DNA from 3 places in the Mycobacterium sp. NGS15 genome. Region 1 is predicted to be linked to each of the others. Evidence: predicted binding sites of a transcription regulator. Region 1 holds the regulator's gene; each other region holds the start of a gene.
The links. The regulator LexA, encoded in region 1, represses DNA repair genes until DNA is damaged. The targets are predictions, from matches to a motif close to CGAACANNTGTTCG.
Positions count from the first base shown of each region.

Region 2: cofD (2-phospho-L-lactate transferase) is a predicted target of LexA. The motif match lies at 6,353-6,366, and genes of this name have one in related genera.
Region 3: AC5Y5C_RS22460 (HNH endonuclease signature motif containing protein) is a predicted target of LexA. The motif match lies at 6,293-6,306, and genes of this name have one in related genera.

Region 1 covers NZ_JCALEF010000005.1:453,156-463,762, forward strand. The annotation lists gene AC5Y5C_RS16765 (class III extradiol ring-cleavage dioxygenase family protein) at 1-125, shown strand, start outside; gene miaA (tRNA (adenosine(37)-N6)-dimethylallyltransferase MiaA) at 125-1,054, shown strand; gene dapF (diaminopimelate epimerase) at 1,051-1,947, shown strand; gene hflX (GTPase HflX) at 2,027-3,433, shown strand; gene AC5Y5C_RS16785 (molybdopterin-dependent oxidoreductase) at 3,430-5,721, opposite strand; gene AC5Y5C_RS16790 (acyl-CoA dehydrogenase family protein) at 5,832-6,986, shown strand; gene AC5Y5C_RS16795 (GNAT family N-acetyltransferase) at 6,993-7,538, shown strand; gene lexA (transcriptional repressor LexA) at 7,535-8,209, opposite strand; gene AC5Y5C_RS16805 (LysM peptidoglycan-binding domain-containing protein) at 8,439-8,948, shown strand; gene nrdR (transcriptional regulator NrdR) at 9,079-9,543, shown strand; gene AC5Y5C_RS16815 (PhzF family phenazine biosynthesis protein) at 9,568-10,251, opposite strand; gene AC5Y5C_RS16820 (alpha/beta fold hydrolase) at 10,337-10,607, opposite strand, start outside.
Region 2 covers NZ_JCALEF010000004.1:172,220-182,826, reverse strand. The annotation lists gene rfbD (dTDP-4-dehydrorhamnose reductase) at 1-754, shown strand, start outside; gene AC5Y5C_RS11970 (glycosyltransferase family 2 protein) at 830-1,702, shown strand; gene manB (mannose-1-phosphate guanylyltransferase) at 1,770-2,837, shown strand; gene AC5Y5C_RS11960 (hypothetical protein) at 2,841-3,293, shown strand; gene AC5Y5C_RS11955 (NUDIX hydrolase) at 3,290-3,832, opposite strand; gene AC5Y5C_RS11950 (coenzyme F420-0:L-glutamate ligase) at 3,829-5,205, opposite strand; gene cofD (2-phospho-L-lactate transferase) at 5,202-6,170, opposite strand; gene AC5Y5C_RS11940 (WhiB family transcriptional regulator) at 6,561-6,815, shown strand; gene AC5Y5C_RS11935 (metallopeptidase family protein) at 6,845-7,345, opposite strand; gene AC5Y5C_RS11930 (DUF3499 domain-containing protein) at 7,498-7,908, shown strand; gene AC5Y5C_RS11925 (phosphomannomutase/phosphoglucomutase) at 8,052-9,452, shown strand; gene AC5Y5C_RS11920 (TobH protein) at 9,452-10,519, shown strand; gene manA (mannose-6-phosphate isomerase, class I) at 10,516-10,607, shown strand, end outside.
Region 3 covers NZ_JCALEF010000007.1:331,811-342,417, reverse strand. The annotation lists gene AC5Y5C_RS22500 (SURF1 family cytochrome oxidase biogenesis protein) at 1-175, opposite strand, end outside; gene AC5Y5C_RS22495 (low molecular weight protein-tyrosine-phosphatase) at 175-699, opposite strand; gene AC5Y5C_RS22490 (HAD-IA family hydrolase) at 692-1,342, opposite strand; gene cobC (Rv2231c family histidinol phosphate aminotransferase CobC) at 1,377-2,393, shown strand; gene AC5Y5C_RS22480 (Nif3-like dinuclear metal center hexameric protein) at 2,393-3,565, shown strand; gene AC5Y5C_RS22475 (zinc ribbon domain-containing protein) at 3,562-4,284, shown strand; gene AC5Y5C_RS22470 (bifunctional RNase H/acid phosphatase) at 4,281-5,384, shown strand; gene AC5Y5C_RS22465 (HugZ family pyridoxamine 5'-phosphate oxidase) at 5,394-6,197, shown strand; gene AC5Y5C_RS22460 (HNH endonuclease signature motif containing protein) at 6,322-7,491, shown strand; partial or broken gene AC5Y5C_RS22455 (AAA family ATPase) at 7,596-8,189, opposite strand; gene AC5Y5C_RS22450 (hypothetical protein) at 8,186-8,674, opposite strand; gene AC5Y5C_RS22445 (DUF4129 domain-containing protein) at 8,671-9,594, opposite strand; gene AC5Y5C_RS22440 (VOC family protein) at 9,627-10,010, opposite strand; RNA gene rnpB (RNase P RNA component class A) at 10,048-10,468, shown strand; gene AC5Y5C_RS22430 (RNB domain-containing ribonuclease) at 10,496-10,607, shown strand, end outside.

The DNA of each region.
Region 1 (10,607 bases):
GCGGGGGCGCCGTCTATCAGGCACTTGCCGGGTTGGTGGGTTCGGATGCCGTTCAGGCCCGGTGCCTTTACCAAGGAGCCCCGTATGGGGTTGGTTACTTCGCAGGCACCTGGCGGGTTTCGTGATGCGACCCATCGCTGTCATCGGCCCCACCGCCACCGGCAAGTCGGCGCTCGCGCTCGATCTCGCCGAGCGATTGAGCGGCGAAATCGTCAACGCGGACGCCATGCAGCTGTACCGCGGTATGGATATCGGTACGGCCAAGGTGCCGGCGGTGGAACGCCGGGACATTCCACACCACATGCTCGATGTGCTCGATGTGACAGAGACTGCCACCGTCGCGACCTACCAACGGGAGGCCGTCGCGGCCATCGATGCCATCCGGGCACGAGGACACGTGCCCGTGATCGTCGGTGGGTCGATGATGTATATCCAAGCATTGCTTGATGATTGGACGTTTCCGGCAACGGATGCGCAGGTACGGGCGCGCTGGGAGCAGAGGCTGGCGGAGATTGGCGTCGCCGCGTTGCACGCCGAACTCGCCACACGCGACCCGGCGGCGGCGGCGGTCATCTTGCCTACCGACGGGCGTCGCACGGTGCGGGCGCTGGAGGTGATCGAACTCACCGGACAGCCGTTCGCCGCCTCGGCGCCGACGATCGGCCCTCCGCGGTGGGACACATTGATCGTGGGATTGGACTGGCACACGGAGAAACTCGACGAACGGATCGCACGGCGCACGGATCTGATGTTCGAGCAGGGACTGGTCACCGAGGTCGAGGCGCTGCTGGATGTCGGGTTACGTGACGGCGTCACCGCATCGAGGGCCATCGGATACGCCCAGGTGATCGCGGCGCTGGACGCCGGAGGAGGCTCCGACGATCTGGCACAGGCGCGTGAACTGACATTCGTGGGCACCCGGCGCTATGTGCGCCGTCAGCGATCGTGGTTTGGCCGCGATCACCGCATCATGTGGCTGGCGGGCGGCGGCGGTGACGCAGCCGGACTCTGCGGCGAAATCGAGTCGCGGTGGCGCCTATCCTCGAATACGTGAAGTTCACCAAGGGCCACGGCACCCAGAACGACTTCGTGGTGCTGCCGGACGTCCACATCAAACGGGATCTGTCGGTGCCCGCCGTCCAGGCGTTGTGTGACAGGCAACGCGGTCTTGGCGCCGATGGCGTGCTGCGCGTGACCACCGTGGGCGCTGCACTCGAGGGCGGGGTGCTGGCTGAGAAGCCGGTCGGGGTTGGCAGCGAAGACTGGTTCATGGACTACCGCAATGCTGACGGCTCGATCGCTGAAATGTGCGGTAACGGTGTCCGGGTGTTCGCGCACTATCTGCGGTCGGTGGGGCTGGAACACCGCGACGAGTTCGTTGTCGCATCGCTGGCCGGTCCCCGGCCGGTGCGTATCAATTCCTGGAGCCAGCTTGCGGCCGATGTGACCGTCGACATGGGGCCGGTGAAGGAGTTCGGCGCCGGCGAGGCGAGTGTCGGCGGCCGACGGTTCTCCGGTCTGGCCATTGATGTGGGTAATCCGCATCTGGCCTGTGTGGACGCTGATCTGACGGCTGAGGATCTGCGCTTGCTCGACGTGGGTGCCCCGGTGGAGTTCGGCGAAGAGCTGTTTCCCGACGGGGTCAACATTGAGGTGCTGACGGCCCCCGTGAACGGCACTGACGGTTCCGTCGGCGCGGTGCAGATGCGGGTCCACGAACGTGGCGTCGGCGAGACACGTTCCTGCGGAACAGGAACCGTGGCGGCCGCCTATGCGGCATTGCGGCACCTCGGGCAGTCGACCGGCGAGATTGTGGTCAACATCCCCGGTGGACAGGTTCGGGTGACGGTCACCGCTGAGTCCAGCTTCCTGCGCGGGCCTTCGATGCTGCTTGCCGACGGCGAAATCTCCGACGAATGGTGGGGCGGCATTGGCGCCTGCGGATAATGGGGATGCGATCGATGAGCCACAGGTGGGAGCATCAGTGCGCGATGAGCGACGTGCGCGAAGAGCAGACAGCAGAGACATGAATTCGACATCCTTTCCGACACCCACCGACGGCGAACTTGCCCTCGAAGACCGCGCCGCACTTAAACGTGTGGCGGGGCTCTCCACCGAACTCGCCGACGTCACCGAGGTTGAGTACCGGCAGCTGCGCTTGGAACGGGTTGTGCTGGTAGGGGTCTGGACCGACGGAACCTCGCATGAGGCCGACGTCAGCATGGCTGAACTGGCGGCGCTCGCCGAGACCGCCGGGTCCGAGGTGCTCGAAGCGTTGATTCAACGCCGTCAAAAACCTGATCCGGCAACATATATCGGATCTGGCAAGGCGATCGAGCTGCGTGAGATCGTGTTGGCCACCGGTGCCGACACCGTGATCTGCGACGGTGAACTCAGCCCGGCGCAGCTGGTAGCGCTCGAGAGGGCGGTGAAGGTCAAGGTCATCGACCGCACCGCGCTGATTCTGGATATCTTCGCCCAGCACGCCACCAGCCGCGAAGGCAAGGCACAGGTGTCCCTGGCGCAGATGGAGTACATGCTGCCGAGGCTGCGTGGCTGGGGTGAATCGATGTCGCGCCAGGCCGGTGGCCGTGCCGGCGGCGCCGGGGGCGGTGTGGGTACTCGTGGCCCCGGTGAGACGAAGATCGAGACGGACCGGCGCCGGATCCGCGAACGCATGTCCAAGCTGCGTCGTGAGATCCGTGAAATGAAAACGGTTCGTGACACCAAGCGCAGCCGTCGACTCGAGAGCGATGCTCCGTCGATTGCCATCGTCGGCTACACCAACGCCGGTAAGTCGAGCCTGCTGAACGCGATCACCGGCGCTGGGGTACTGGTTCAGGATGCGCTGTTCGCCACGCTCGAACCGACGACGCGACGCGGAACATTTGATGACGGACGCGAATTCGTCATCACCGATACCGTCGGTTTCGTGCGGCACCTGCCCACCCAGTTGGTGGAGTCCTTTCGGTCCACTCTGGAAGAGGTGGCTGACGCGGACCTGCTCGTCCACGTGGTGGATGGCTCAGATTTGGCGCCGCTGGCCCAGATCGAGGCGGTGCGCGCGGTGATCAGCGACGTCATCGCCGACAGTTTGGGTAACACAAGCTCGTCGTCTCCAGAATTATTGGTGATCAACAAGATCGACGCGGCCGGTGATCTTGCTTTGGCGCAGCTGCGTCGCGCGCTGCCCAAGGCGCTGTTCGTGTCGGCGCACACCGGTGACGGGATCTCCCAGCTCCGGGAGGCCATTGCCGAGACGGTGCCTCGCGCAGACGTGCCCGTCGACGTGGTCATCCCTTATGACCGCGGTGAACTGGTGGCCCGAATCCATACCGAGGGTCAGGTGCACTCCACCGAACATCTGGCAGAAGGCACGCGTGTAGTGGGCCGGGTGCCTCGGGCGCTGGCCGCGCTCCTCGCCGGGCTCTAATCGTGCGGAACGATCCGCGGCGGGATGTGCGCCCGGATCGGAGGCGGTGATCCCTCGAACCGCTCGATCTGCACCAGCACGTGCTGACCGGTGCAGCCCTGTGCCAAGGACGAGGTTCCCGAGTCGTCGGTGAGGACATTGGGATTGCCATGTGCGCAGGCCGAATCCGGATCAGAAGGATCGATCGGGTCGTACCACGCGCCGGTGGCCAGCTGTACCACCTGGCGCCGTACGCCCTCGTCGAGAACCGCCCCGGCCAGGCAGGCACCGCGGTCGTTGAACACCCGCACCACGTCGCCGTCGCCGATGCCACGCTCGGCGGCGTCGGCCGGATGTATGCGGATGGGTTCGCGTCCCTGCACCTTCGAGGCCTGGCTGGTGGCGCCGAAATCGAGCTGGCTGTGCAGCCTGGTCCGCGGCTGATTGGCGATCAGGTGCAGCGGGAAGTCTTGGGCGCGTTCGCCGTTCAGCCATTCCACCGGTTCGTACCACTGCGGGTGTCCACCGCAGTCGGCGTATCCAAAACCGTCGATGGTTTCCGAGAAGATCTCGATGCGCCCGCTCGGAGTGTGTAGCGGGTGCGCGTCTGGGTTTTCGCGGAAGTCGGACAGCAGAGTCAGACCGGGATCGGTCGGCAACTGCAGATAGCCCTGCTCCCAGAAATCGTCGAAGGATGGCACCGCGAAATCGCGGGCGCCGGCCCATTCGGTGTAGATGTGGCGTAGCCACTGCGCGGCGGTGCGTCCCTCGGAGAACTGCTCGCCGAACCCGAGCCTCTCGGCGAGCGCCGAGAATGTCGTGTAGTCATCGCGCGAGTTGGCGTAGGGCGGTGCTGCGGCCTTCATCGCCACCAGCAGTGGGTCGTTGCGGCTTCCGGAGAAGTCGTCGCGTTCCAGGCTGGTGGTAGACGGCACCACGATATCGGCGTGCTTGGCCATCGGCGTCCACACCGGATCGTGGACCACAACGGTGTCGACGCGTGCCAGCGCGCGGCGCAGTCGCGGCAGGTTCTGATGGTGGTGAAACGGATTGCCACCCGCCCAGTAGACGCATTTGATGTCCGGCAGAGTGAGGATCTGACCGTTGTAGGCGAGTGTTTCGCCGGGCCGCAGCAGCAGCTCACTGATGGCCGCCACCGGGATGAACGTCTCGACCGGGTTGGGGCCCTGGGGGAAGGTCGGCAGTGGGCAGCTGACCGGCGCCAGCCCGGCCTCGTTCATCGAGCCATAGCCGTGGCCGAAACCGCCTCCGGGAAGACCGATCTGGCCGAGCATCGCAGCCAGGGTGAGCCCCATCCACGGGGCCTGTTCGCCGTGGCGCACCCGCTGCAGCGACCAGCTGACCGTCACCAGAGTGCGTCCGGCCGCCATGCGCCGCGCCAGCGTACGCAGCTCGTCAGCGTCCAGGGCGCTGATGCTTGCTGCCCATTCCGGGGTCTTGGGCACACCGTCGTCGACGCCCAGGAGATAGCGCTCGAACCGTTCGTAACCGGTGCAGTAGGTGCGTAAGAAGGCCAAATTCGCGAGACCTTCACTGGCCAGCACATGGGCCAGAGCGAGCATGACCGCGACATCGGTCCCAGGAACGGGCGCGTGCCACTCGCATTCGCCGTCGATGTCATCGCGCAACGGGCTGAATGACACGATGCGCCCACCGCGGGCGCGGAACCTGTCGAGGGCATCACGAGCCGGATGCGCGGTGGTGCCGCCATGGTTGACACCAGTGTTCTTCAGGGCGATTCCGCCGAACGAGACCAGTAGATCGGTGTTCTCGACGATGACGTCCCATGACGTCGACCTCTTGAACAGCTCGTCGTGGGTGCCGACGACGTGCGGCATGATGACCCCGGTTGCACCCAGGCTGTACGAATGACGTGAAAAGGTGCACCCACCAAGCAGTTTCAGGAAACGGTGCACCTGACTCTGGGCGTGGTGGAATCGTCCGGCACTGGCCCAGCCGTACGAGCCTCCGTAGATGGCTTCATTGCCGTGGGTGTCGGCGATGCGGCGCAGTTCATCGGCCAGCAGTTCGGTGAGCTCGTCCCAGGACACCTCGACGTACTCGTCGGCGCCACGCGCTGTGCTGGGGCCGGGTCCGTCTCGCAGCCAGCCGCGCCGTACGGATGGCGCGGTCACGCGGGCCGGGTGGCGGATCGATCCGGGAATGTTCTGCAGCAGTGGGGAGGGGTCCAGATCGGTCGGGATGGGTGTGACGCCAATCACTTCGCCGTCGTGGACCTCGGGGGTAAATGCGCCCCAGTGAGTGTGGGAAAGCGCCAGCTTGGTCACCCCAGTCAGCCTAGGCTTTCTGTCCGTCGAAACCCGGTAGGCGAGTATCGACCGACCAGTGGGTTGGTATACATTCTGCCGAGTACGTAAATCCAAACCGGAAGGTGATCATGGCCGGCGCCGTTAAGTTCAAACGCACCATTTTCGAACCCGAGCACGAACTGTTCCGTGAGTCGTTCAAGACCTTCCTGGAACGGCACGCCGAGCCGTACCGGGAGGAATGGGACGAGAACAAGATCGTCGACCGCTCTCTCTGGGTCGAGGCGGGCAAACAGGGCTTCCTGGGCACTGACATGCCCGAGGAGTTCGGCGGCGGTGGACTCGTCGATTTCCGCTACAACGCCATCATCGGCGAAGAGATCACCAAGGCTCGCCAGTCGGGTATCGGTTTCACTCTGCACAACGATGTCGCTGGTCCATACTTCCGGGATCTGGCCAACGACGAGCAGAAGGCTCGCTGGTTCCCCGGCTTCTGTTCCGGTGAGTTGATCACCGCCATCGCCATGACCGAGCCGGGCACCGGAAGTGACCTGCAGGGCATCAAGACCCGCGCGGTCAAGGACGGCGATCATTACATTCTCAATGGGTCCAAGACCTTCATCACCAACGGCATTAACGCAGACCTGGTCATCGTGGTCGCCCAGACCGATCCTGAGAAGGGCGCGCTGGGCTTCAGCCTCATCGTCGTGGAGCGTGGCATGGAGGGCTTTGAGCGCGGCCGCAAGCTCGACAAGATGGGCCTGGACGCACAGGACACCGCCGAGCTGTCCTTCACCGATGTCCGGGTGCCCGCTGCCAACATCCTCGGTGAAGAGGGCCAGGGCTTCATCTACCTCATGCAGAACCTGCCCCAGGAGCGCATGTCCATTGCCGTCGTAGCGGCCGCGGCGATGGAAACCATGCTTGAGTCGACAATCCAGTACACATCCGAGCGTAAGGCGTTCGGCAAGCCGATCAAGAGTTTCCAGAACAGCCGCTTTGTGCTGGCCGAGCTCGCCACCGATGCCACGATGATCCGGATCATGGTCGACCAGTTCATCACGCTGCTCAACAAGAAGGAACTGAGCGTCGAGCAGGCCGCGATGGCCAAGTGGTACAGCACCGAGAAGCAGGTTCACCTGATCGACCGCTGCCTGCAGCTGCACGGTGGGTATGGCTTCATGCGCGAGTACCCGGTTGCCCGGGCGTACATGGACTCGCGTATCCAGACGATCTACGGCGGAACCACCGAGATCATGAAGGAGATCATCGGGCGCTCGCTCTAGCGCCTCATGATCATTCGCGACGCAGCCGCCGATGACGCGGCTGCCTGTGCGGCAATCTACGCGCCGTATGTCACGGATACGGCCATCTCGTTCGAGGAGGTGCCGCCGTCGGATGCCGTTCTGGCCGAACGCATCCAGACGGCGGCGCACCGCCATGCCTGGCTGGTCGCCGACGACTCCGGAGAGATTCTGGGGTATGCCTATGCGGTGCCGTGGAAGTCACGCACCGCATACCAGTGGGCGTGTGAGGTCAGTGTGTATGTGGACGGTACGCGCCGGCAGCGCGGCGCCGGCCGACAGTTGTACACGGCATTACTGGACCGGCTGCGCTCTCTCGGTTATCGCACGGTGCTGGCCGTCGTCGTAGTTCCCAATGCGCCGAGTGAAAAGCTGCATCGGGCAATGGGATTCGAGCAGGTCGCGCTCTACCGGCGGATCGGTTACAAGTTGGGCAGCTGGCACGACGTGGCGCATTTCCAGCTGTTTTTGCCGTCCCTGGACGGCGGGGCAGAGGACGAGAGTGCTCCCGGGCCGCCGCCAGGTGACGGCTAGATCTTGCGGAGGACGGTGACGACCTTGCCGAGGATGGCGGCGTCGTTGCCCGGGATCGGCTCGAACAGTGGATTGTGTGGCATCAGCCAGACCTGACCGGCGGTCCGTTTGAATGTCTTGACGGTCGCTTCGCCGTCGATCATCGCCGCAACGATGTCGCCGTTATCGGCAACGTTCTGCTGGCGGACCACTACCCAGTCGCCATCGCAGATCGCGGCGTCGATCATCGATTCGCCGACCACCTTCAGTAGGAATAGTGACCCCTCGCCGACGAGCTCGCGGGGGAGCGGGAACACATCCTCGACGGCCTCCTCGGCCAGGATGGGACCACCGGCGGCAATTCGTCCCAGGACGGGTACGAACGTGGGCTCCGGAAGGTCGCCGGAGCCAACCACGTCGGTGGTGGCCGATGGGCCGCGGGAATCATCCATTCCTCGAACATCAACGGCGCGTGGACGATTCGGATCGCGCCGCAGGAAACCCTTCTGTTCGAGAGTGCGTAGTTGATGGGCGACCGACGATGTCGAGGTTAGCCCGACGGCGTCTCCGATTTCGCGGATGCTCGGGGGATAGCCCCGCTCATTCACCGACGCGCGGATGACCTCCAGGATGGTCCGCTGGCGCTCGGTCAGTGAACCGGTGGCGGGTCCCTTGCTGGGTGTATCGCTCATGGGCCCGAATCTAGACCTGTCGACGACATTTATCAAACATGTGTTCGATGCGTGTCGCAAATAGCGCCTGATGGGCTGGTGGTGGATCAGATTTATGCAGCTCAGAGCCACTTGTCGGTGGCGGATGCTACAAATCGATCACATGTTCGGACATCGAACACATGATCGAGTACATTCGAACATAAGAGCGAACGGGCCTCCCGATCGACAGGACAGGAAGGGCACACAGATGAGCACAAACGTTCTCACCACGCCGCGTTCTCGCGCTGCCGAGTACGCGTCACGCGATTACGCCCCGCAGGCACGTGCCTATAGCGCGGAGTACCCGCTGACTCAGCGTCGGGCGCTACCGGTGCGCACCGTCGCCTACCGGAGGCCTGCCGGCCGGCCGGTCGCGTACAGGGGCACCGGGATCCGACTCTCGGTAGTGCCGCATCGGGTGCATCGCCGTCGTCCGGTGAGCCTGAAGGCGACCATTGTCGTCTCGGTGGGTGCCGCGGTGGCGACAATGTGGCTGCTGATGCTTGGCCAGGTCAGCGCTGCCGGAATGGGGGGAGTTGGCGTGCCGGATCGCGTTGCGGTCGTCCAGGTCGCTCCCGGAGAGACTCTGGCCGACGTGGCGTCGCGTGTCGCGCCGGATGCCCCGCGCTCGGCGGTGGTGTCCAAGATCCGTGAACTCAACGAACTTGACTCGGCGACAGTACAAGCCGGTCAGACGCTGGTTTCCCCCGTCGGCTGATCGGCGGACGGACGTGACCTTCGAACGTGTGGGAGCACGGGTATCCTCAAGACCGGTCTGGGCGCGCTGCACTGTGCGGCAACCCGCTCAGCCCAGTGACTTGGAGTCCAGAACCGGCGAAGGAGCAGTAATGCACTGTCCGTTCTGCCGCCATCCTGACTCACGCGTTGTCGATTCTCGTGAAGCGGATGAGGGTCAGGCGATACGTCGGCGGCGATCGTGTCCGGAGTGCGGCCGTCGTTTCACCACTGTGGAAACCGCGGTGCTGGCCGTTGTGAAACGCAGTGGTGTTACCGAGCCCTTCAGTCGGGACAAGGTCATCAAGGGTGTGCGCCGGGCTTGTCAGGGCCGCGACGTCGACGACGATGCGCTGAATCTGCTTGCCCAGCAGGTCGAAGATGCGGTCCGGGCCGCCGGGTCACCAGAGATTCCCAGTAATGAGGTGGGTCTGGCTATTCTCGGCCCGCTGCGCGATCTGGACGAGGTCGCATATTTGCGCTTCGCCTCGGTGTATCGCGGATTCAGCTCCGCCGAGGACTTTGAACGCGAGATCGCCGCATTGCGCGCGCATCGGGACGCGCCGACTGGATCCTGACCCCAGGTCGAGGGTCACGCGGTGCTAGCTCAACGTCAGCGATTGATCGGCGACGACATGGCCACCGATCGTCACCCAGCCCTCCGGGCTCCACTGCGTAAGAATCTGCGATCCCTTGCCCTGATTGACGATCAGGTCACGGCTCAACAAGTCGGTCATCCGTGCCGCGACAGACCCGGTCGCTTCGTCCTCGTTGACGCCCAGGTCGAAGGCAAACACCCGTGATCGCACCAGGTTTGCGTTGCGGTCCTGCCACGCCCATACGCAATGCAGCAGTTCGTCCGTGTAGTCGGAGGGATCGGCGGCGTCCACATCGCCGGGGGAGTCCAGCTCGTGGAAATCGGTCTCCGGGGCCCAATCGGACCGGGCTCGTATCCACGTGCGGTCGTCATAACTGACCTGGAGTACGCCCGCGGGAACTTGAAGGGTGTTGACCGGTGTCCCGCGTTCGCGTAGCCACCACGCCAATCCCACCGTCGGATGTCCGGCGAAGGGCAGTTCGGAGGCCGGGGTGAAAATCCGCAGGTGTGCGGTGTTGGACCCTTCGGCAGGGAGGTCGACGAAAACCGTCTCGCTGAAACCTAGCCGGGTGGCGATCTCTTGGCGGTCCGCCGCGGCAACGTCGGTACCGTTGACGATTCCCAGAGGATTTCCGAAGTTGCCTGTCTCGTCGGTGAATACGCGCACAACCGCGACATCAACGCTCATTCCCCGACTCTACGTCCCTCGGGCGCTGCGCACTCGGGTACCCCGTGAATTGCGCAAACCTCTGATAGCGCTTGAGCTCTCGTGGCTAGGTGGCGCTGCGCTCGTCCGTGCCCATGGCATCGAGCACCGCCATCCGCGTGCGCGCGGCGCCGCTGATCGTGCCCTCGGTCACCCCGGTGCGCAACAATCGGCGCAATTCATCCTCGTCGTATTCGGCGGGCTTGGTGGAGGCGATGAATTGGCGAACGACGGCGATGAATCGTTCGGGGTCGTCATGGAACGGGAAATGTCCGGAGCGGTCGAAGATCTCCAATGTTGCCCCGGGCATCGCGGCGTGTGCCAGATGGCCATGGCTA
Region 2 (10,607 bases), on a different contig from region 1:
TGACTGGGATATTACCCGTGGCCGCGTGCCTGACGGGGTGATTGCTGCGGGGGACACCGTGATCAATTGCGCTGCCTACACCGCCGTGGACGCCGCGGAGACGGATGAGGACAGGGCATACGCGGTCAATGCCGAGGGAGCGGCGCGCGTGGCGCAGGCGTGCCGTGAGGTTGGCGCCAGGATGATCCATATCTCTACCGACTACGTGTTCAGCGGTGAGTTCGGTGGTGGCGGCCCGCGCCCCTACCGGCCAGGTGACGTCACGGCTCCGACGGGCGTGTACGCGCGCACCAAGTTCGCCGGAGAACAGGCCGTTCACGATGTCCTGCCGACAGCCCAGGTGGTACGTACGGCGTGGGTCTATACGGGAGTAAACGGTGATTTCGTGGGCGTCATGAGGCGCTTGGCGGCCGGGGCCGGGCCGGTGCGGGTTGTCACGGATCAGACCGGGTCTCCGACATACGCCGCAGACCTCGCCGCGGCGCTGTTGGACTTGGCTGCCTCTGACGTTGAGGATCCGATCCTGCATGCGGCCGGCGGCGGCGTGGTTAACCGGTTCGACTGGGCGAAGGCTGTGTTCGAGCTGGTCGGAGCGGATACCTCGCGATTGCAGCCCTGCCTGTCCGTTGATTTTCCGACCGCCGCGCCCCGGCCGGGATACACGGCGCTAGACAGTGATCATTGGGCCGCCGCGGGTCTGGCTCCGCTGCGCCCATGGCGGGACGCGTTGGCTGAGGCGCTGGCCACAAACTAGGGGTAGGTACCCTCAAGCACCGTGCCTGATCCTCTACGCCCGAGTAGCTCGTCCGTGCCACTCGAGCAGCTCGCCGTGGTGACGGTGACGTACTCGCCCGGCGAGCACCTAGACCGCTTCCTGCGCACATTGCGCCACGCCACTGATCGCCCGGTGCGGGTGATCCTGGCCGATAACGGCTCTACCGATGGAGTGCCCGAAGTGGCAGCCGAGGAGCCCGACGTCGAGCTGCTCCGCACGGGGGGCAATGTCGGTTACGGGAAAGCCGCCAACCTGGGGGTAGCGCAGGTGGAGCCCGACGCCGAGTGGATTGTGATCGCGAATCCTGACGTCCAGTGGGGTCCGGGAAGTATCGATGCGCTGCTTGAGGTGGCGCAGCGATGGCCCGCCGCGGGTGCGCTGGGTCCGCTGATTCGTGAACCCGACGGCACGGTATACCCCTCGGCGCGAGTGGTGCCAACCCTTACAGGAGGTGGGCTTCATGCGCTGCTGGGATCGGTGTGGCCCACCAATCCTTGGACCGCGGCATACCGCCAGGACCGGATGGAGCCATCCGAGCGTGTCGTCGGATGGTTGTCGGGGTCGTGCCTACTGCTCAGGCGTAAGGCCTTCGACGCCATCGGCGGATTCGACACGCGCTATTTCATGTACATGGAGGACGTCGATCTTGGCGACCGGCTGGCGCGTGCGGGCTGGCAGAACGTGTACGCGCCGAGCGCGGAGGTTGTGCACGCGAAGGGACACGCGGCCGGGCGCGATCCGGCGCGCAGCCTCACCGCTCATCACGACAGCGTTTATATCTATCAATCAGACCGGCACCCACACTGGTGGCAGGCGCCGTTGCGCTGGAGCATTCGGAGCGCGCTGGCGGCTCGATCCGCGATCGTGGTGCGCGCGGCGATCCGTGCCGATCGGCGCCGGGACAAGCAAGGAGATGTGAATGCCTGACAGTGTTGTACCCGGCAGTGTTGTATCTGGCAGTGCTGAATCGGGTGCCGTGGTTGAATCGGGCACCGTGAAAGCCGATGCCGTCATCTTGGTAGGAGGGCAGGGCACCCGGCTGCGCCCACTGACCCTCTCCGCGCCCAAACCGATGCTGCCGATCGCCGGCTTCCCCTTCCTGACACATGTCTTGTCGCGGGTAGCGGCGGCCGGGATCGATCATGTGGTGCTGGGAACGTCCTACAAGGCCGAGGTCTTCGAATCGGAATTTGGCGACGGATCCAAACTGGGCCTGTCGATCACGTACGTCACCGAAACGGAACCGTTGGGTACTGGCGGGGCCATCCGGAATGTGCTGAACCATCTGCGTCACGACACCGCCCTTGTCTTCAACGGCGATGTGTTGTCCGGCCTGGATCTGAAAGATCTTCTCGCCCACCATGAGCAGACGCAGGCCGATCTGACATTGCATCTGGTACGGGTTGGCGACCCGCGCGCGTTCGGTTGTGTGCCTACTGATTCCGATGGTCGGGTCACTGCGTTTCTGGAGAAGACCGAAGATCCGCCCACCGACCAGATCAACGCCGGCTGTTATGTGTTCCGGCGCGAGCTGATCGAACAGATCCCGTCCGGTCGGCCGGTCTCGGTTGAGCGAGAGGTCTTTCCGGGACTGCTGAGCAGCGGCGCCAAGGTGTGTGGATACGTGGACACCAGTTATTGGCGCGATATGGGAACTCCCGAGGATTTCGTGCGTGGCTCGGCAGACCTGGTGCGCGGCATCGCGCCTTCGCCGGCGATCCCCGAACATCCGGGTGAGGCGCTGGTGCACGACGGTGCTTCGGTGGCACCGGGCGCGCTGGTGATCGGCGGTACCGTGGTGGGTCGGGGAGCCGAAATCGGTCCGGGGGCACGGCTTGACGGTGCGGTCGTTTTCGACGGTGCGCGCATCGAAGCGGGTGCCGTCGTGGAACGCTCCATTATCGGATTTGGCGCCCGCATCGGCCCGCGGGCACTGGTACGCGACGGCGTGATCGGTGACGGTGCTGACATCGGCGCACGGTGCGAGCTGCTGCGCGGCGCCCGGGTGTGGCCGGGAATCACCATCCCCGACGGTGGCATCAGGTACTCCTCGGACGTGTAGCCGATGCGCGTGGTCCGGCTGTTGGTATGCGGGGCAACTGTCGTGCTGACTGGCTGTTCGGACCGGGTTGATTACGAGCAGCAGGCGCTGGACCTGACGCACGCCCGTGACAATCTCAAAAAGGTCGAGCTGACCATTCCGGATTCCTACAGGCTGGTGTCGATGACGTACTTCCCCGAGCCATTCGTGGGCCAGGGCTGGCGTTCGGGGGCCTTCGAATCCCCGACGTCGCCACCGGCGCCAATGTTGTTGCGCGGAAAACCGATCCGAACTGAAAAGGTAGCCTGCGATGCCATACCGCAACGGACCGATCCGGACTGGTTGAAAGCAGGATTCGATTGCGATATGCCTAACGGGCGTTACGGAGTCGCCGAAAGTATGTACGGCATTAGTGTTTTCACCGGGGAGCTGAGCTCCGGGAAGTCACGCATCTATCTGCGTGTCGAGGGGCACTAGCGAAGATGGGCGCGCGCCCGCTGGGCCAATATGACTACCGAGGGATCTTCGTCCGGAATCTCATCGATGGGCCACCAGCGCAGGTCGAGTGATTCGTCGCTGACGGCGATCTGTGCGCCCTCGGGTGCATGGGCCAAGAACTGCAGATCGAGATGGCGCGTCGGCACACCCAGTGAGCATGTAATCGGATGTACGTGTATGCCAAGCAGAGTCGACGCAAGGGTGAGATTCGCGATCCCCGACTCCTCGGTGGCCTCGCGCAGGGCGGCGGCCCGGATCGTGGAGTCCTCCTCCTCGCAGTGACCACCCAGCTGCAGCCACTTGCCCACCCGCGGGTGCAGGGTCAGGAGCGCCTGCGATCCGTCGTGATCGACCACCAGTGCCGAGGCGGTGATGTGGCCGGCGGCACTGCGGCGACGGCAGGCGTCCGGGTTGGCGTCGAGGAACGCCAGCACGGAATGCCGGAGGCTGTCCTGCTCCGCATCCGGTGCATCCCACGTGGACAACAGCTCGACGGCAGATTCGCGCAGGCCGGTCACAGCTCTACCAGCATCTGGCCGGGTGGCAGCGGAGTGCGCGGTGTCAAGCCCTCTTCCGGGTAGCCGTGGGGGTAACCAATCGCGATGGCGCCCATCGGTTCCCATGAGGAGTCCAATGCGAGCTGCTTGCGCACCAGGTCTCCCGCGAAGATGGTGGACCCGATCCAGCAGCTCCCTACGCCCCGCGCGGCCAGCGCCACCAGGAGTGCCTGCACCGCGGCCCCGACCGCAACGGTGAACATCGTGCGTTCCGCCGCGTTCCGGCGCTCATCGGGATAGTCATGTGCACCGTCGGGCACCAGGAACGGAATCACGACCTCTGGTGCGTCATAGAGAATCTGTCCGCGTGCTACCCGCTTCTGCACGGACTCGGGGGTGCGGCCGTCCCCGCTGAGGTCGACGGTCCATGCCTGCTTCATGGCGTCCAACAGTGCACGTCGTGTTGTCAGATCCCGCACCCACACGAATCGCACCGGATGGGTGTGATGCGGAGCGGGGGCCGTCAGCGCCTCGCCGATGGCTTCGCGTAGCAGGTCGGGATCGACTGCGATGTCGGAAAATTGACGAATGGAGCGACGCACCAGTACCGCATCGCGGCGCCCCTGCTCTAAGGCCTCCGCGGTGCCGAGCCAGAATAAATCGTCCGGGCCCGAGCGCTGGAGATCGCGGGCCACGCTGCCGTCGTCGGACACCGTCAGGCCGCGGACCACCGCGACCGGCACGTCGGTGAGCTTGCCCTTGACGAGGTCGGCGGCGGCGGCGATTTCATCGGCGATGGCCACCTCTGTCACCTGAAGCTCGTTGCCGTGTTTATCTTTTGCACCGGCGTAGCCGTAGAGGACCGAGATGCCGGAAGAGCCGATGGCCGCATCGGTCTGTCCGTTGCGCCAGGCCCGGCCCATGGTGTCGGTGATCACCACCGCTACGTTGACGCCCAGCTGGCGCGCCAGCGCGGCCCGTACTGCCTTCGCGCTGGCATCTGGATCGGCGGGAAGCAGCACGAGTTCGGCAGTGTCCACATTGGATGCGTCGATTCCGGCGGCGGCCTGCACGATGCCGATGGTGTTCTCGGTAATCAGTGTCTTGCCCTTGCGGGCCAGCACGCGGACCGACTCGGAGTCGATCAGTTTGCGCCGTAAGGTGTCTCGCGCTGCGGGGTCGATGGGCGCGGCGACGATTCGCCCCTCGGCCTTGGAAACGATCTTGCTGGTGATCACGATCACATCGCCGTCTCGCACCCACGGCGCCACCTCGGCGATGGCCCGGGCGACATCGTCACCCGGGCGGAATTCCGGCAGGCCCGGAACGGGTAGGATCTCTACCGGAGCCGCTGAACCATGTTCTGGTGCAGGGGAATCCACAGGTGATGTCATAGGGTAACTCCGGCCAGGTCAAGTCCCGCACGCACCATCGCCGCCGTCGCGTCCGGGTCGGTCATGAGCAGCGGGACCGACCGTACCTGAACTCCTGCAATGTGAGCGGCGTCACCCTCGTCGACCAGCCAGCCATCCAGGATGCCGGTCTGGGAACGGGCGCCGAAGTGGTCCCCGACACCTTGCGAGCTCACCTCCACACCGATCACGCGCAAACATTCGTCGGCCATTCCGCGGAGGGGCTTGCCGGACACGATCGGGGAGTACCCGATGACCGGAGCGGGGGTTGTGCGGAGCGCCCCGCGAACTCCACCGACCGCCAGGACCGCCCCGATGCTCACCACCGGATTGGACGGAGCCAGCAAGACGGCATCGGCCTCGCCAATGGCCTCGGCAACACCCGGGCCGGCCTTTGCTTCGTCTGCGCCGACGAACGCGAAGCTGTGGGTGGGGACCTGCGCGCGGTGCTGTACCCACCACTGTTGGAAGTGGATGGCGCGCTGCTGGCCGTCGGTGGGGTCGGTGATCACCACGTGGGTCTCACAGCGATCGTCGCTGACGGGTAACAGGCGGACTCCGGGCTGCCATCGATTGCATAACGCTTCGGTGACTGCTGATAGCGGGTAACCGGCTCGCAGCATTTGACTGCGTATCAGGTGAGTGGCCAGGTCCCTGTCGCCGAGTGAGAACCAGTCGGGCTGGGCGCCATAGGCCGCCAGCTCCTCCATGGCGTTCCAGGTCTCGCCACGGTGTCCCCAGCCCCGCTCCGGGTCGACCCCTCCGCCCAGGGTGTACATGCAGGTGTCCAGGTCAGGGCAGATCCTGACGCCGTGCATCCAGGCGTCGTCGCCAATATTCACGATGGCGTTTATCTGATGCTTGCTGGAGTCGGGGCCGAGCAAGCGCTGGACGCCGAGGAGGAAGCGCGCTCCGCCGACGCCGCCGACGAGGACGGTGAGTTTCACGCTGACCCAGACTAGTGCGCCGGCAATGATGCGACACGCCACGAAGGCGCCACGCCGATTTTGTCGGTCGCAGATGGTATGAATTTTCGTCCTTCGCTTGACCCCGGCAGCGAACACGTGTGTAATCACACCAGTGTCATTCCTCGGGCTGAGTTTGGAAGTCACAGGCGCAGACTGGGATTCGATCAGATGTTCGAATGGGAATGGCCGAGAAAACGAAGATGTGGCACGAAACCGGGCATTACGAGCTGTATTGGGATGCAAGAGGAACAGTGAGGAGGCGGGACGATGCTGTTTGGGCGCAATGAATTTGGCGTACACGACGAGCTGAGTTCCGGCGTTGGCACGGGTGCGACGGGCTTACCGCCCGCACGTCCGCATCTGACGTTGGTGCATAACGATTTTGATGCGCTCATTGGTGTCGCTGACGATCAGTGGCAAGAGAAGGCGCTGTGCGCACAGACCGATCCCGAGGCGTTCTTCCCTGAGAAGGGTGGGTCGACTCGTGAGGCCAAGCGCATCTGCCAGGGCTGCGAAGTCAAGGACGAGTGCCTTGAGTCCGCGCTGGCCAATGACGAACGGTTCGGCATCTGGGGTGGGTTGTCCGAGCGTGAGCGCCGTCGTCTGAAGCGGGGCATCATCTAACTCCGCGTTCTGCGCTCGACCAGGGCGGGTTACTCGCCCTCGTCGGTGATGGTTGGGTCGATCACCGACGGTTCCACCCCCAAGTGGGTGGCAACCTGCGCCACCAGGAGGTCGTGCAGGAGATCCGACAAATCCCCAGATTTTTTTGCGCGTAATTCGATCGGCTTGCGGAACAGGACAATTCGCGCCCGGGTGGTGTTACCCCGGGTGTCCACGCCGGCAGGAATCAGCCTTGCCAGCGGGATCGGTCCGTCCGCGATGACTTCCGGCGGCCACTGCACCGACTCAGGATCCTTCGGCTGGATGCGTGGAATCTCATCGACCGCGACGTCCAGTCCCTCCAGTCGTGACTGCCATGCCCGTTCGATCGGCTCGTAGGCCTCAAGGACGGCCATATCGAAACGCTCGGCGCGCGAGCGCCAGCCGGGAACGGTCGGCGGTAGGAGGGGGCCACGGAATTCGCGCCCCCTTCGAGAGCCCTGCGAACTCGACCCGCCAGCCGAGCCGCCGCGCCGTCCGTCACGTGACATAGGAGAAATGGTAGCGGTGTGACTCTTGTGGTTGACGAATCACAACGAGCCGGTCACCCCGGGGTCTCACCTCGATCACCGGAGGGTCTCGGTGGGTTCGCAGCGCGTGTCTGCGGGTCGGAACGTGTTTGCGCACGCTAGCCTCAACGTTTGTGAGAGCCCCCCGTCGTTGCTGTCGGCCCGGGTGCCCGAGTCCCGCCGTGGCGACGTTGACGTTCGTCTACGCGGACTCGACGGCCGTGGTCGGGCCGCTGGCCACGTCCAGCGAGCCGCATTCGTGGGATCTGTGTGCGCAGCACGCCAGCCGGATCACCGCGCCTCGCGGGTGGGAGCTGGTCAGGTACAACGGTCCTCTGCCGTCGAATCCCGAGGACGACGACCTGGTTGCCTTGGCGGATGCGGTGCGGGAACCTGCCGGTGTCCGGGTGGCTGCGGCTGGATTCAGTGAGCCGGCACTCGATATGGGATCGCCCGCCACCTCGACGGCCCCCCGGCCCGTGCACCCGGCCCCCGTGGGGCGGCGCCGCGGGCACCTGCGGGTGCTGCCTGATCCAGCCGAGTAGCTCTGAACAGGTACTTTCGGCTCGGCCTGATGACATTCTGTAGCCTCTCGCCGGACGTTCACGTTGGATACTCGCCGACCACTAGGCTGGCCAGCGACACCTAACGTCCCCTCTCTCGATAGATCAATAGGAGTGCTCTCGTCATGGCCCGGTCCGCCGACGCTGTTCATGCGGTAATCAAGGCGTACGACGTCCGTGGCCTACTGGGCGAGCAGATCGACGATTCCTTCGTGTTTGATGTGGGCTCTTCGTTCGCGCGGCTGGTCAAAGCCGAGAGGGCGGACGCGGGTGCGCCGCCGCGGATCGTGGTGGGTCGCGACATGCGCGACTCTTCGCCGGGGCTGGCGCAGGCGTTCACCGAGGGTGTTACCGCGCAGGGTCTCGATGTCGTGCTGATCGGGCTCGCATCCACCGACCAGCTGTATTTCGCTTCGGGCTTGTTGGACTGCCCGGGAGCCATGTTCACCGCCAGTCACAATCCGGCGGCCTACAACGGAATCAAGCTGTGCCGCGCAGGCGCCAAGCCTGTGGGTAAAGACACCGGCCTGTCCATCATCAGCGATGAGCTGATCAACGGCGTGCCAGTGCATGACGGTCCGGCTGGCACCGTATCCGAGCGTGATGTCCTCGCCGAATACGGCGAGTTCCTGCGGTCATTGGTTCAGTTGACTGGGGCGCGCCCGCTTCGGGTGGCAGTGGATGCGGGTAACGGCATGGCCGGGCACACGACTCCGGCGGTACTGGGCACGATTGCATCGATAGCGCTCGCGCCGTTGTACTTTGAGTTGGACGGCAATTTTCCCAACCACGAAGCCAATCCACTCGATCCCGAGAATCTGCGTGATCTACAGGCCTTTGTTCTGTCGGAGGGGGCCGACATCGGGCTCGCTTTCGACGGCGACGCCGACAGGTGCTTTGTGGTCGATGAGCGTGGACGCGCTGTATCTCCATCCGCAGTAACCGCTTTGGTGGCGCGCCGCGAACTGGAGCGGGAAATCGGCGGCACCATCATCCACAATCTGATCACCTCGCGCGCCGTTCCCGAGCTTGTCGTCGAGCATGGGGGGACACCGGTGCGCTCGCGTGTCGGTCACTCGTTCATCAAGGCGTTGATGGCCGAGACGGGGGCGATCTTCGGCGGTGAGCACTCCGCGCACTACTATTTCCGCGATTTCTGGGGGGCGGACTCGGGGATGCTGGCGGCACTGCATGTACTGGCGGCTCTCAGCGAGCAGGACCGGCCGCTGTCGGACCTCATGTCTGACTACGAGCGGTACGCGTCCTCCGGTGAGATCAACTTCCGCGTCTCGAATGCCAAGACATGTATCGATGAGGTGCTGAAGTCATTTGGCACACAAATAGTTTCGATCGATCATCTCGATGGAGTGACCATCGACATCGGTACCGGGACATGGTTCAACCTGCGTACCTCGAATACCGAGCCATTGCTGCGTCTCAACGTGGAGGCGCGCACCGACGAAGATGTGGCGGCGGTGGTCGCACGCGTCACCGAGGTGGTTGACCGCACCGAGGCCGCTACCTGATGAACGCCACCATCGATCTGGACGACGCCGAGGCGCTGTTGGCGGCGGATCGCGATGGCTTGTTGCAGGCCGCGTCCATGGCCGGCTCGCAGGTGCGCGCGGTCGGCACTGCCATCGCCGAGGGCGCCCTGGAGTCTCTTCGATCGGAAGACCGGTCGCGCGCTGTGGTCTGGGTCGCGGGTCGCGGCACCGCCGCCACGGCCGGAGCGGTTTTGGCTGGGGCGCTGTCGGATACGGTGAGCCTTCCGTTCGTGACTGCCACCCGGGCACCGGTATGGGTGGGCCCGCTCGATGTCATCGTGGTCGCCGGTGACGATGCCGGTGACCCGGCCCTCAGCGCTGCGGTATCGGTGGGCACCCGCCGGGGCGCCCGGGTAATCATCGCCGCACCCGATGAGGGTCCTCTAGCGTATTCTGGTGCAGGCCGGGCAATTTCGCTGGCACCCCGTTTGCGGGTGCCGGACACATTCAGCCTTGCCCACAATCTTGCCGTCGGCGCGGCCGTGCTTGGCGTGCTCGATAAGGCCGTCGCGCCTGACGTCATGACCATCGCCGACGAGGTGGATGGTGAGGTGTCCCGGAACACCATAGGGCGGGAAGTCTTCACCAACGCCGCCAAGGTCATCGCCACACGTTTGACCGGTGGCCCTGCGGTGCTCTGTGGGGATCGGTCGGTCACCGTGGCGCTCGCTCAACACGCCGCGGCGACGCTACTGCGGCTCACGCAGCGCACCGCGACCGCGTGCGGTCTCCCGCAAGCGTTGGCCGCTATGCGGGATACGTTGTCGGGTAGAAGTTCTGGTGAGGCCTCGCTGTTTCATGATGAGTTCATCGATGGCCCTCGTAGCGGTGGTCGACCGCGGATACTTGCCCTTGCGACCGATAGTGACTTCCAATCGGTCGCCTCGAGGATCGACGGTGTCGACGAGGCGGAGCTGGTGAGCACCACCGACCTCGGCGACGTGGCGAGTCGGCCGTCTGAGCTCGCGCAGCTGATGATGCTCGCGACACGGCTCGAAATGGCCTCGGTGTACGCCCGGCTTGGTGGGGGGAGATCCGGGCTGTGAATCTGCTCAGGGGGGCGATCAGGACGTACGCCTGGGGTTCGCGGACGGCGATCGCCGAGTTCACCGGCCGCCCCACGCCTACACCGCA
Region 3 (10,607 bases), on a different contig from region 1:
GCGGCACCGGGTCGGCGCTCACCGAATGGGCGATGCGGTCGTTCTCCCGCGAAGTCTTGGTGTTCTTACCCAGCTGCCACGGAGCCAACACCGTGAAACATAGGTATGCGAAGGCGATGACCACCAGCGCCAGGGCAATCCATCCCGGGCGCAGGAGAAACGCGAGCCGTCGCATCAGCTGTTCTCGCGCTCCGCGAGCGTCTTGTCGACCCACTCGTGCAGGCCGGGCATCGCGGCCTCGATGACCGACAGCACGTCCACGAAGTCCTTGCGGTCGCCGTAGTAGGGGTCCTCGACATCCATGGCTGCGCGGCCGGCCCGCGGATCGAAGGAGCGCAGCAGTCGCACCCGCCCGGGGTCGGCTCCCAGATGTAGCAGCATCCGGGAGTGGTTGCGCGCCAGGGCAATGATGAGATCGGCGCTCAAATGATCGCCGTCCACCTGGGCCGCTCGGTGCTTCGTCGGATAGCCGTACTCGGCCAGCACGCTGGCCGCGCGTTCGTCGGCCGGCTGTCCGGAATGCCAATCTCCGGTGCCGGCGCTGGTGACGCGGACTCGATCGCCGAGACCGCGCTCGGCGAGCTGGTGCGCCAGCATCTTCTCGGCGATGGGGGATCGGCAGATGTTGCCGGTACACACGAAGGTGACGTGGAGGGGCTGGGATGAGCCGCTTGCGCCAAGATTGCCGGACTCAGACATGAAGCTCGTCCCACAGTTCTTGCGGGGTGCCGACACGCCCGATGATCCATTCCGCCAGGTCGCCGGGGTCGCCGTCGAAATCCGTTGCTCCGTAGCCCCAGTCGACGATGACGGTGCCGATACCGTGTGCGGCCGCGCCTTCCACGTCGTGCACCCGGTCGCCGACCATCACCACACCGGTCGAGGGAACCTCATCCAGCTGGGACAGCGCGTGCTCGATCACGTCGGCTTTACTGGACCGGATGCCGTCTGGGCTTGCTCCGGCGATCACCTGGAAAAACTCGGCGAGCCCGAAATGCTCCAGGATGCGTGCCGCGATCGGTTCGGACTTTGACGTCGCCACCACCATGGGGACCCCTGCCGCGCGCAGCCCGGTCAGCACGTCGTGAATACCGTCGAACATCTCATTGACGGCCCATCCGCGTTCGCCGTAGTCGGCTCGGTAGGCCGCTATCGCGTCGTCGGCACGGTCGCCGAGCCCCATCGAGCCCAGCGTGATGTGCATCGGCGGCCCCACAACCCGTGACGCGATGTCACCGGTTGGTTCGGGGGCGCCGACATGACTGAGCGCGTGACGGAAACTGGAGACGATCCCCGGTGCAGAGTCGGTCAAGGTGCCGTCGAGATCGAAGATCACCAGCATCGGAGGAGCCACCCCCTTACATTAGTGTCGAGACATGACTGGGCCGCGAAAGGGAGTGCGCTATCACGGCGACCAGGCGCTGATTCCCGGCGTGCTGGACTTCGCTGTGAATGTGCGCGGCACCGCGCCACCGCGCTGGCTGCGTGACCGGCTTGCCGTCCGGCTCGATGAGCTGGGCAGCTACCCGCGCCGCGCCGACGAGGAGCGCGCCGTTTCCGCGATCGCCGAACGACATGGCCGAACGGCCGATGAGGTGCTGTTGCTGGCGGGAGCCGCGGAGGGTTTCGCGATGCTGCCTCGACTGAAGCCGCGACGGGCCGCCGTGTTCGCGCCGGGCTTCACCGAGCCCGAAGCCGTGCTTGCCGAGGCTGGTATCCCTATCGACCACGTGGTGTTGCCGCCACCGTTCACCCTCGGTGACGTCACGGCGCCCGAGGAAGCCGACCTGGTGGTCGTCGGGAACCCCACCAACCCGACCTCGGTGCTGCACCGTCGCACGGATCTGCTGGCATTGCGCCGACCCGGTCGCATCGTGGTGGTTGACGAGGCCTTCATGGATGCGGTGCCGGACGAGCCCGAGTCATTGGCCGCGCAGCGACTGCCCGGTCTTGTCGTGCTGCGCAGCCTCACCAAAACGTGGGCACTGGCGGGATTGCGCGCCGGGTACGCCGTGGGTGATCCCGAGGTGTTGGACAGGCTCGCGCAGGGCCGTGCGCATTGGCCCTTGGGCACACTGCAACTCGAAGCCCTCATCGCCTGCAACAGCCCCGAGGCGGTCACGCTTGCCGGGCAGGACACACAGCGTCTTTTCGACACGCGGCGCCAGCAGGCCGAGGCGCTGCGTGGCCTGGGATTGACTGTCACCGAGGGATCGGCGCCGTTCCTGCTCGTGGCCGTGCCCGATGCCAAACTGACGCGAAAACACTTGGAGACCAAGAACATCGCCGTCCGCCGCTGCGACACTTTCATGGGGCTGGGCGAAGACTATCTGCGGGTGGCGGTGCGACCGGAATGGCCGGAGCTGGTGCAAGCGATGAAGGAGATTCTGTAGTGGGTGTGCGGCTCGCGGACATCATCGGTGTGCTTGACGCGGCGTATCCGCCCGCCCTCGCCGAATCGTGGGACTCGGTGGGCTTGGTCTGCGGTGACCCCGAACAGCAGATCGACGCTGTGACCGTCGCCGTCGACGCGACGACGTCGGTGCTCGACGAGATGGACAGTGCTGGTTCGCACGCTGGTTCGCCTGCCGGTTCGCATCTGCTGTTGGCGCACCACCCGCTGCTGCTGCGCGGGGTGGACACCGTGGCAGCCAGTACGCCGAAGGGCGCACTGATCCATCGCCTCATCCGTTCGGGCGGTGCGTTGTTCACGGCGCACACCAATGCAGACTCGGCGAGCCCGGGAGTCTCCGATGCTCTCGCCGAAGCCCTTGGGCTACAGGTGACCTCGGTGCTGGCGCCGCAGTTCGCCGACTACGACAAATGGGTGGTATACGTGCCCTCTGAACCGGCGGAATCCGCGGACGTGGTGCGCCGCGCGATGTTCGACGCCGGCGCCGGGCAGCTCGGTGCCTATTCCGACTGCTCGTGGAGCGCCACCGGTACCGGGCAGTTCCGTCCGCTGGAGGGCTCGGACCCCGCAATCGGTGTGCATGGTGTCGTGGAAAAGGTTGTCGAGGACAGGGTGGAAATGGTCGCCCCGTCCAGACTGCGCTGTGCGCTGTTCGCGGCTATCCATGCCGCCCATCCCTATGAGGTGCCGGCCATCGATGTGCTGCCCATGGCGCCGGCGCCGGCGGGCACCGGTCTGGGGCGCGTGGGTGTGCTGCCCGAATCGGAGCCCCTACGTGACTTCGTATCCCGCGTCGGTGCCGCTCTGCCGGACACCGTGTGGGGAGCTCGGGCCGCCGGTGATCCGGATGCCCCGATTCAGACCGTTGCAGTGTGCGGTGGTGCGGGTGATTCACTGTTGAGTGCCGCGGTCGGATCCGGGGCCGACGCGTACGTCACCGCCGATCTGCGGCACCATCCCGCCGACGAGCATGCCCGGGCAAGTAGCGTTGCACTTGTCGACGTCGCCCACTGGGCCAGCGAGTTCCCGTGGTGTGCGCAGGCAGCGCGGGTGCTCGATACCGAATTCGGGGAGAAGCTGCCGACGCGTATCTCGCCAGTTCGCACAGACCCTTGGACCCTAGGTGGTTCGGAGAAAGAAGAACGAGCATGAAAGCCGATGTGGCACAACAACGTCTCCTAGTAGACCTGGCGTCCGTGGATGCCGAACTGACGCGTATCGCGCACCGGCGTGCGAATCCGCCGGAACGCCAGGAGCATGGGGAGTTGCAGGCGCAACAGCGGAAAATTCTCGGCGACGTGGGCGCGCTCGGTCTGGCTCTGGAAGATCTGGACGTACAGGTGGCGAAGCTGGACACCGAAGTGACCGCCGTCCGTCAACGGGAGGATCGCGACCGCACCCTGCTGGCCTCGGGCGGTGTGAACCCGAAGGAACTCGTCGATATTCAGCATGAGCTCGACACTCTGGAGCGCCGCCAGTCCAGTCTGGAGGACTCGGAACTGGAGCTGATGGAGCGTCGTGAGGAGCTCCAGGCTCAACAGGCCTCGATTCAGGCCGATGCCGACAAGATCGCCGGGCGGATAGCGGAAATCGAGCGGCTCCAGCGTGCGATTTCCATCGACACCGACGCCGAAGAGAACCAGATTCGGCAGCGTCGCGACGGACTGGCGTCCTCCATCGAGGGGTCGCTGCTGGAAATCTATGAACGGCAGCGCCGCTCGGGAGGCCCGGGGGCGGGGCTATTGCAGGGCAACAAGTGCGGTGCGTGCCGTATCGAATTGGACCGCGGTGAGCTGTCCCGGATATCGGCGGCCGACGCCGACGAGGTGCTGCGGTGCCCCGAGTGCAGCGCGATCCTGGTGCGCCTGTGAGGGTTCTCGTCGAAGCCGATGGAGGATCGCGCGGTAATCCCGGATTGGCCGGATACGGCGCCGTGGTGTTCGCCCCGGATCACGAGACGGTGCTGGGTGAGGCCTGCGAGGCCATCGGACGCGCCACCAACAATGTGGCCGAATACCGTGGTCTGATAGCGGGATTGGCAGAGGCGGCACGACTGGGCGCCACTGAGGTAAGCGTTTCGATGGACTCCAAACTTGTCGTCGAGCAGATGTCCGGTCGATGGAAGGTCAAGCACCCCGACCTCATCACGCTGTATCAGCAGGCTGTCACCGCGGCGATGCAGTTCGAAACCGTCGACTACAAGTGGATTCCCCGGGAACGCAATAAGCACGCCGACCGGCTGGCCAACGAGGCGATGGACCGCGCCAGTGGCATCGAACCCAAGGCTCCGAAGAAGCCCAAAGAAGCCACGGAACCCAGGCCTGCCGATGCTGCGCCGGGCTGGACGGGTGCGCGCGGCAAGCCCACCCGCATGCTGTTGCTTCGCCATGGACAGACCGAACTTTCGGTGCAGCGCCGTTACTCCGGACGAGGCAATCCCGAGCTGACCGAACTGGGGCGCGATCAGGCCGCGAGGGCGGCGCGTTACCTCGCGAGCCGCGGCGGCATTGCGGCCGTCATCAGCTCGCCGCTGAGCCGCGCCAAGGAGACCGCCGCCGCGGCCGCGACAGCCCTGGGTGTTCCGCTGACCGTCGATGACGATCTGATCGAAACCGACTTCGGCAAGTGGGAGGGTTTGACATTTTCCGAGGCTTCCGAGCGAGACCCGCGGCTGCACGCGCAGTGGCTCAGCGATACCTCGGTGACTCCGCCGGAAGGGGAGAGCTTCGATACTGTGCACCACCGGGTGCGGCGTGCCCGCAATCGGATCATCGCCGAGTACGGTGACGCAACGGTTTTGGTGGTCTCCCATGTCACGCCGATCAAGACGCTGCTGCGTCTGGCGCTGGATGCGGGGCCGAGCCTGCTGTATCGGCTGCACCTGGATCTGGCGTCGCTGAGCATCGCCGAGTTCTACTCGGACGGGCCGGCATCGGTGCGACTCGTCAACGAGACCTCGTATCTGACTTAGGCTGTCGCCATGGCTTCTCGCGATCACGGCGATCCGGGCGATGCGCCCACCATTGCGCCACCCCTGGCAGATGTCGCCAACCCGGCTCGGCCCTCAGCCGCCGAGGAGGCGAGAACGGTCGCGGCGTCTACGAACATCGCGACATTGGCGAGTCTGTCCGCAGACGGTGATCCATGGGCTTCCCTGGTCACCTACGGATTACTGGGTGGGGCGCCGGTGCTTTGCGTATCGAAGATGGCCGAGCATGGACGCAATCTGATGCGCGATCCCAGAGCGAGCGTCTCCATCGTGGCGCCCAACGCGCCCGAGGATCCGTTGGCCAATACGCGGATCACCCTCGCCGGGAAGGTGCGCCGGCCCCGTCCTGAGGAGCTGCAGGCGGCTCGCGAGGCGCACATCGCAGCGGTGCCCGCTGCCCGGTACTACATCGACTACAGCGACTTCTCCGTCTGGGTCCTGGACGTCGAACGTGTGCGCTGGGTGGGTGGCTACGGGCGCATGGACTCGGCCAGCGGCACCGATTACGATTCGGCTGCAGCAGATCCCGTGTCGCCGAAGGCCGAACACGCGGTCAGCCACCTCAACGACGATCACGGGCAGGCGCTGCTCGCGATGGCGCAACGGCTGGGCGGGTACCCGGACGCCACCGCGGCTCGGTGTGAGGGAGCAGACCGGTACGGGCTGGATATCCGGGTGAATACCCCGCGGGGTTGGTCCGTGACCCGGGTCGGCTACATCGACCCGATCGATTCGATCGACGAACTCCGTGGTGCGACCGTGCAGCTGGCACGGCTGGCCGACCCGGGCGCATAGCGCACGCAGGCTTCGAGCTCCACTAGTCGGTGAGATTGTGGATAACTCGGGTTGTTTCCGAATAGCTGTGTATAACAACAGAAGTCGACGCGTATCGAACTGATGTGCGAGTAGCGTTGGTGATGTGTCCCAGATCGATCCCGCCGCCCAGGCGGCGTGGCTCGTCGAACGAATCGCCGAGCTTGAGCGGCTGAAGGCCGCCGCTGCCGCGGAGCAGGCGCACGCCGCTGTGCTGCTTGATCGCGCACGCCGCGCGGAGGAGGCCGCCAACGGGGTGCCTCGACGACGGCAAGGGGCAGGCGTCGCCACCGAGGTCGCCCTGGCGCGGCAAGACTCGCCGGCCCGTGGCGGTCGTCATCTCGGCTTCGCGAAGGCACTGGTGAACGAAATGCCCCACACGCTTGCGGCATTGGCGTGCGGCGCGCTGAATGAATGGCGCGCGACGATCCTCGTGCGGGAAACCGCCTACCTTGTTGTCGAGGATCGGCAGAAGATCGACGTCGAGATGTGTGCGGACCCGTCCCGCCTCCGAGGGATGGGCGATGCACGGCTCACTGCGGAGGCGAAACGTCTGGCGTATCGACTCGATGCAGAGGCAGTGGTGCGCCGCGCACGCCGGGCTGAGAACGAACGCCGGGTATCCATCCGTCCCGCCCCCGACACCATGACCTACCTGACGGCGTTGCTCCCGGTGAAACAGGGCGTGGCGGTCTACGCCGCGCTCAAGCGCGCCGCCGACGCATCGATGGATCCCGTTCGTGGCCAAGGGCAGATCATGGCCGACACTCTGGTGGAACGGGTCACTGGCGTGGCATCAGCCCAGGCCGTTCCCCTGGGCGTGAACATCACGATCTCCGATGAGGCACTACTGGGTGGAGGTGTCGAGCCCGCGACCATCGCGGGTCACGGACCCGTCCCGGCCGCGGTCGCGCGCAGGCTCATATCCGATGCCGTCAGCGCCGATGCGAAGGTTCTGGTGCGTCGGTTATATCGATGCTGCCGCACGGGCGCACTGGTAGGTGCAGAGTCACGAAGTCGCTTATTTCCCAAGGGATTGGCGGAGCTGATCGACTTGCGCGATCAAACATGCCGTACGCCGTACTGTGATGCCCCGATCCGCCATCACGACCATGTCGTGGGCAGTGCACACGGCGGAGTGACCTCGTTCGACAACGGTCAGGGTCTCTGCGCACGATGCAATTACGTGAAGGAGTCGCCCGGGTGGAGGCATACCGTCGAGATAACGACGCCGACGGGAACGGTCTATCGCTCCACAGCGCCGCCGCTGCCCTGAGTAAATGGCCACAGGGCCAGAACATAGATGACGACGACGGCGACCGGCACGGCCAAAGGCAGCCACGATGAGTGCCACGCGGGTACTGCTGCTGCAAGCAACGCCGCACAGCCGAACAGTAGTGCGGGAAGGAGCATTTCGATCTCGAGATCCTCGCTCAGGTATCCCAATTGCAGCCGGATCGCGAAGCGGTCTAGCTGGGCCTCCGGCAGCGGATACGTTCCCTCGTACTCAATGGGATTGTCCGTCGCCAGCACCACGAATGGTGCCGGAAGTCTGCGAGTTTCGCCGTCGATACTGACCTGCCCCTCCGCCATCGCTTCCAGTAGTGCCGATTGCGTCTTGGGCGGAGTTCGGTTGATTTCATCTGCGAGTAGGAGATTCGTGAATATCGGCCCAGTCCGGAACTCGAACAGCCCGGAAGACATGTCGTAGATCGTGGAGCCCAGCAGATCGGCGGGCAGCAGATCGGGTGTGAACTGCACTCGGGCGAAATCGAGCCCCAGTGCAGCCGCGAATGATCGGGCGATCAGCGTCTTGCCCAGGCCCGGCAGATCCTCGATGAGGACATGGCCGCGTGCGAGGATGGTCAACAGAATCAGTTGCAGCGCATCGCGTTTTCCGACAACAATCCGATCGATCTCGGTCAGCACCGCGTCCGCGTGCTGGGTCGCGACGGAGACGGGAAGTGTCGTCACATCTGCTCCAATCGCTCGAGTATCGATTGCAATACGGCGCGGCCGGGGGCGGGCTCAGCGCGGTCGGCATGTGACGCACCGTTCGGGTCGACCCAAGGCCATAGCTCGGGGCCGAACATCATGCGGCCGGTCGCGGCGAGCGCGGCTCGATCCTTAGACTGTCGATGGCCTGCCGCCGTCTCGAAATCGGCTGCGATCAGCGGCCGTAGATGTCGATCCCAGTCGCCGCGGGTCCGCTCGGCCCAACTGATCCTCGCCTCGGCACGGGCAAGCCATCGATGCAACGTCTCGTCGGCAGGAAGGCCGGCCGGGGACGACGGCCTCGGTTCAGGTGGGCTTCGCAGCTGCCTCCACAGCAGATACAGGGCCGCGGCGACGACTGCGCCGGTGATCGGGAGCGTGAGGGAGCGCAGCGGACTGGAAGCCACGCAGGCTTCCGCCAAGATCACCACCACCAGCAGCACGATCGGCACGAACCATTTCATTGCCGGCTCCGAAGGTCGTCCAACACGTTCTGTAGCCATCGAACCGCGGACTCACGATCGGTTTGGGTCATCTGATGTGGGCTGAATCGAGCCTCGGAGAAGAGCGAGACGAGCTGCGTGCCCGCATGCGATTGGAGGGCGCCGATATGGAGCGCCCGCTGCAAGACTTCCGACGGTGTATCCGAGGCAAGGGGTGCCGCCTCCGGTGCCGCCGTCAGTCCCTGCTCCATGGCCGCATAGCAGGCAATGATCGATGCGCGCGGATCCCGGCCAGGTTCGGCGACCTCGGCGAGGCCGAGTTCGACGAGACGGGCGAGGGATTCGGGTGTCGCATCAGCGACGTCGGATTCCGCGGATTGGTGACCATCGGCGTCCACAGTGTCCGGATCGCTGCGCCTCAGCACGAAGATCATGACGGCGATGCCGATCAACACCACGCCGAGGATCATCATCGGCGTGCCAGGCTCCTCCCGTCCCGGCGCGTTGCCCGGCGTCCTATGAGGTGGGGCCTCGTCGGGCTGCCGCGCTTCGGAGGTGCCCGGCGCGGGCTCGCGCACCGGCGAACCGCCCGTGGATCTGGTCAGGTAGAGCGATATCCAGACCGCACCCACCAGAACAAGCACGCTGGCGGCGGCAATGATCGCTTCGCGCCGAGTCAACCCCCGTAACCGCAAATACGACGGCCCCTCGGTCGACACTGGCATTCCGGGGCGGCGGCGCCGAAGGCTCAACAGTATGAGAATGGCGACGACACCACACAGTAAGAGCTGCAAGGCTATTGAATGCGGCTCGTCACGCGGTTCCTCGGATCGGGGGAGGGCCTTTGCGTCAGGTAGATAGCTGCGCAGTGCGACGACCGACAGCGCGACGAGGACAATGAGCCCCGTCGCCCGAAAGAACAGCTTGTTCGCACTGTTCATGCCTCATCGTCGCATGATGGCGCACGTTCGGGTTATGAATAGGTGCCCTCGGGAATGAGGTTGGTGATGCAAAAGGGGTGACCGGCCGGGTCGACCAGCACCCGCCATCCGCCCGGATTCGGCTGGGTCTCGGCCTTGGTCGCCCCGAGGCTCAGGATGCGCGCCTCTTCGGCGTCCAGATCTGCCGCCGCGAGCTCGAGGTGTAGTTGTTTCGGCACCGCACCCGCCGGCCACTGAGGTGGTCGATGGTCTGCCACGCGCTGAAAGGTCAGCAGCACGGCGGCACCCTTCAGCGCGGCCATATCCGGACTCTCGAACAGCAGCTCCAGGTCAAGGACCTGCTGATAGAACCGGGCCAGTGCCGCCGGGTCCGAACAGTCGATCGATATCGCGCCCAGTCGAGCCGTTGTCGTCATGGAGATGAGCTTGTCACGAGTACGATGACCGCGCGGACGAGTTGGCCGGGCGGCCGCGGGCCGCGGGAGAAATCCCGCGGTTCGAGGAAAGTCCGGACTTCACAGAGCAGGGTGATTGCTAACGGCAATCCGAGGTGACTCGCGGGACAGTGCCACAGAAAACAGACCGCCACCACCGAGTCTTTCGGGATTCAGCGGTGGTAAGGGTGAAACGGTGCGGTAAGAGCGCACCAGCGGACCGGGTGACCGGTTCGGCTCGGTAAACCCCACCCGAAGCAAGGCCAAAAGGCTGTGCATGCACAGCTGCGGAAGTGTTCGAGGGCTGCTCGCCCGAGCTTCCGGGTAGGCCGCTTGAGGTACCCGGCGACGGTGTGCCCAGATGGATGGTCGCCGCTGCGCGGCCGCGGCTAGCCCGTGGCTGCGCGGAACAGGATCCGGCTTACAGGCCAACTCGTCCGCCTCCCGCCCTGGATTATTCTGGATCGGTGACGTTGAAGCGCTTGGTCGCCCGCGACTTCAGCTTCGACGGCATCCGTGCGGAGTTCGGGCTTCCCACCGAGTTCGGACCCGATGCGCTGCGGGACGCTGTCCGGGCCG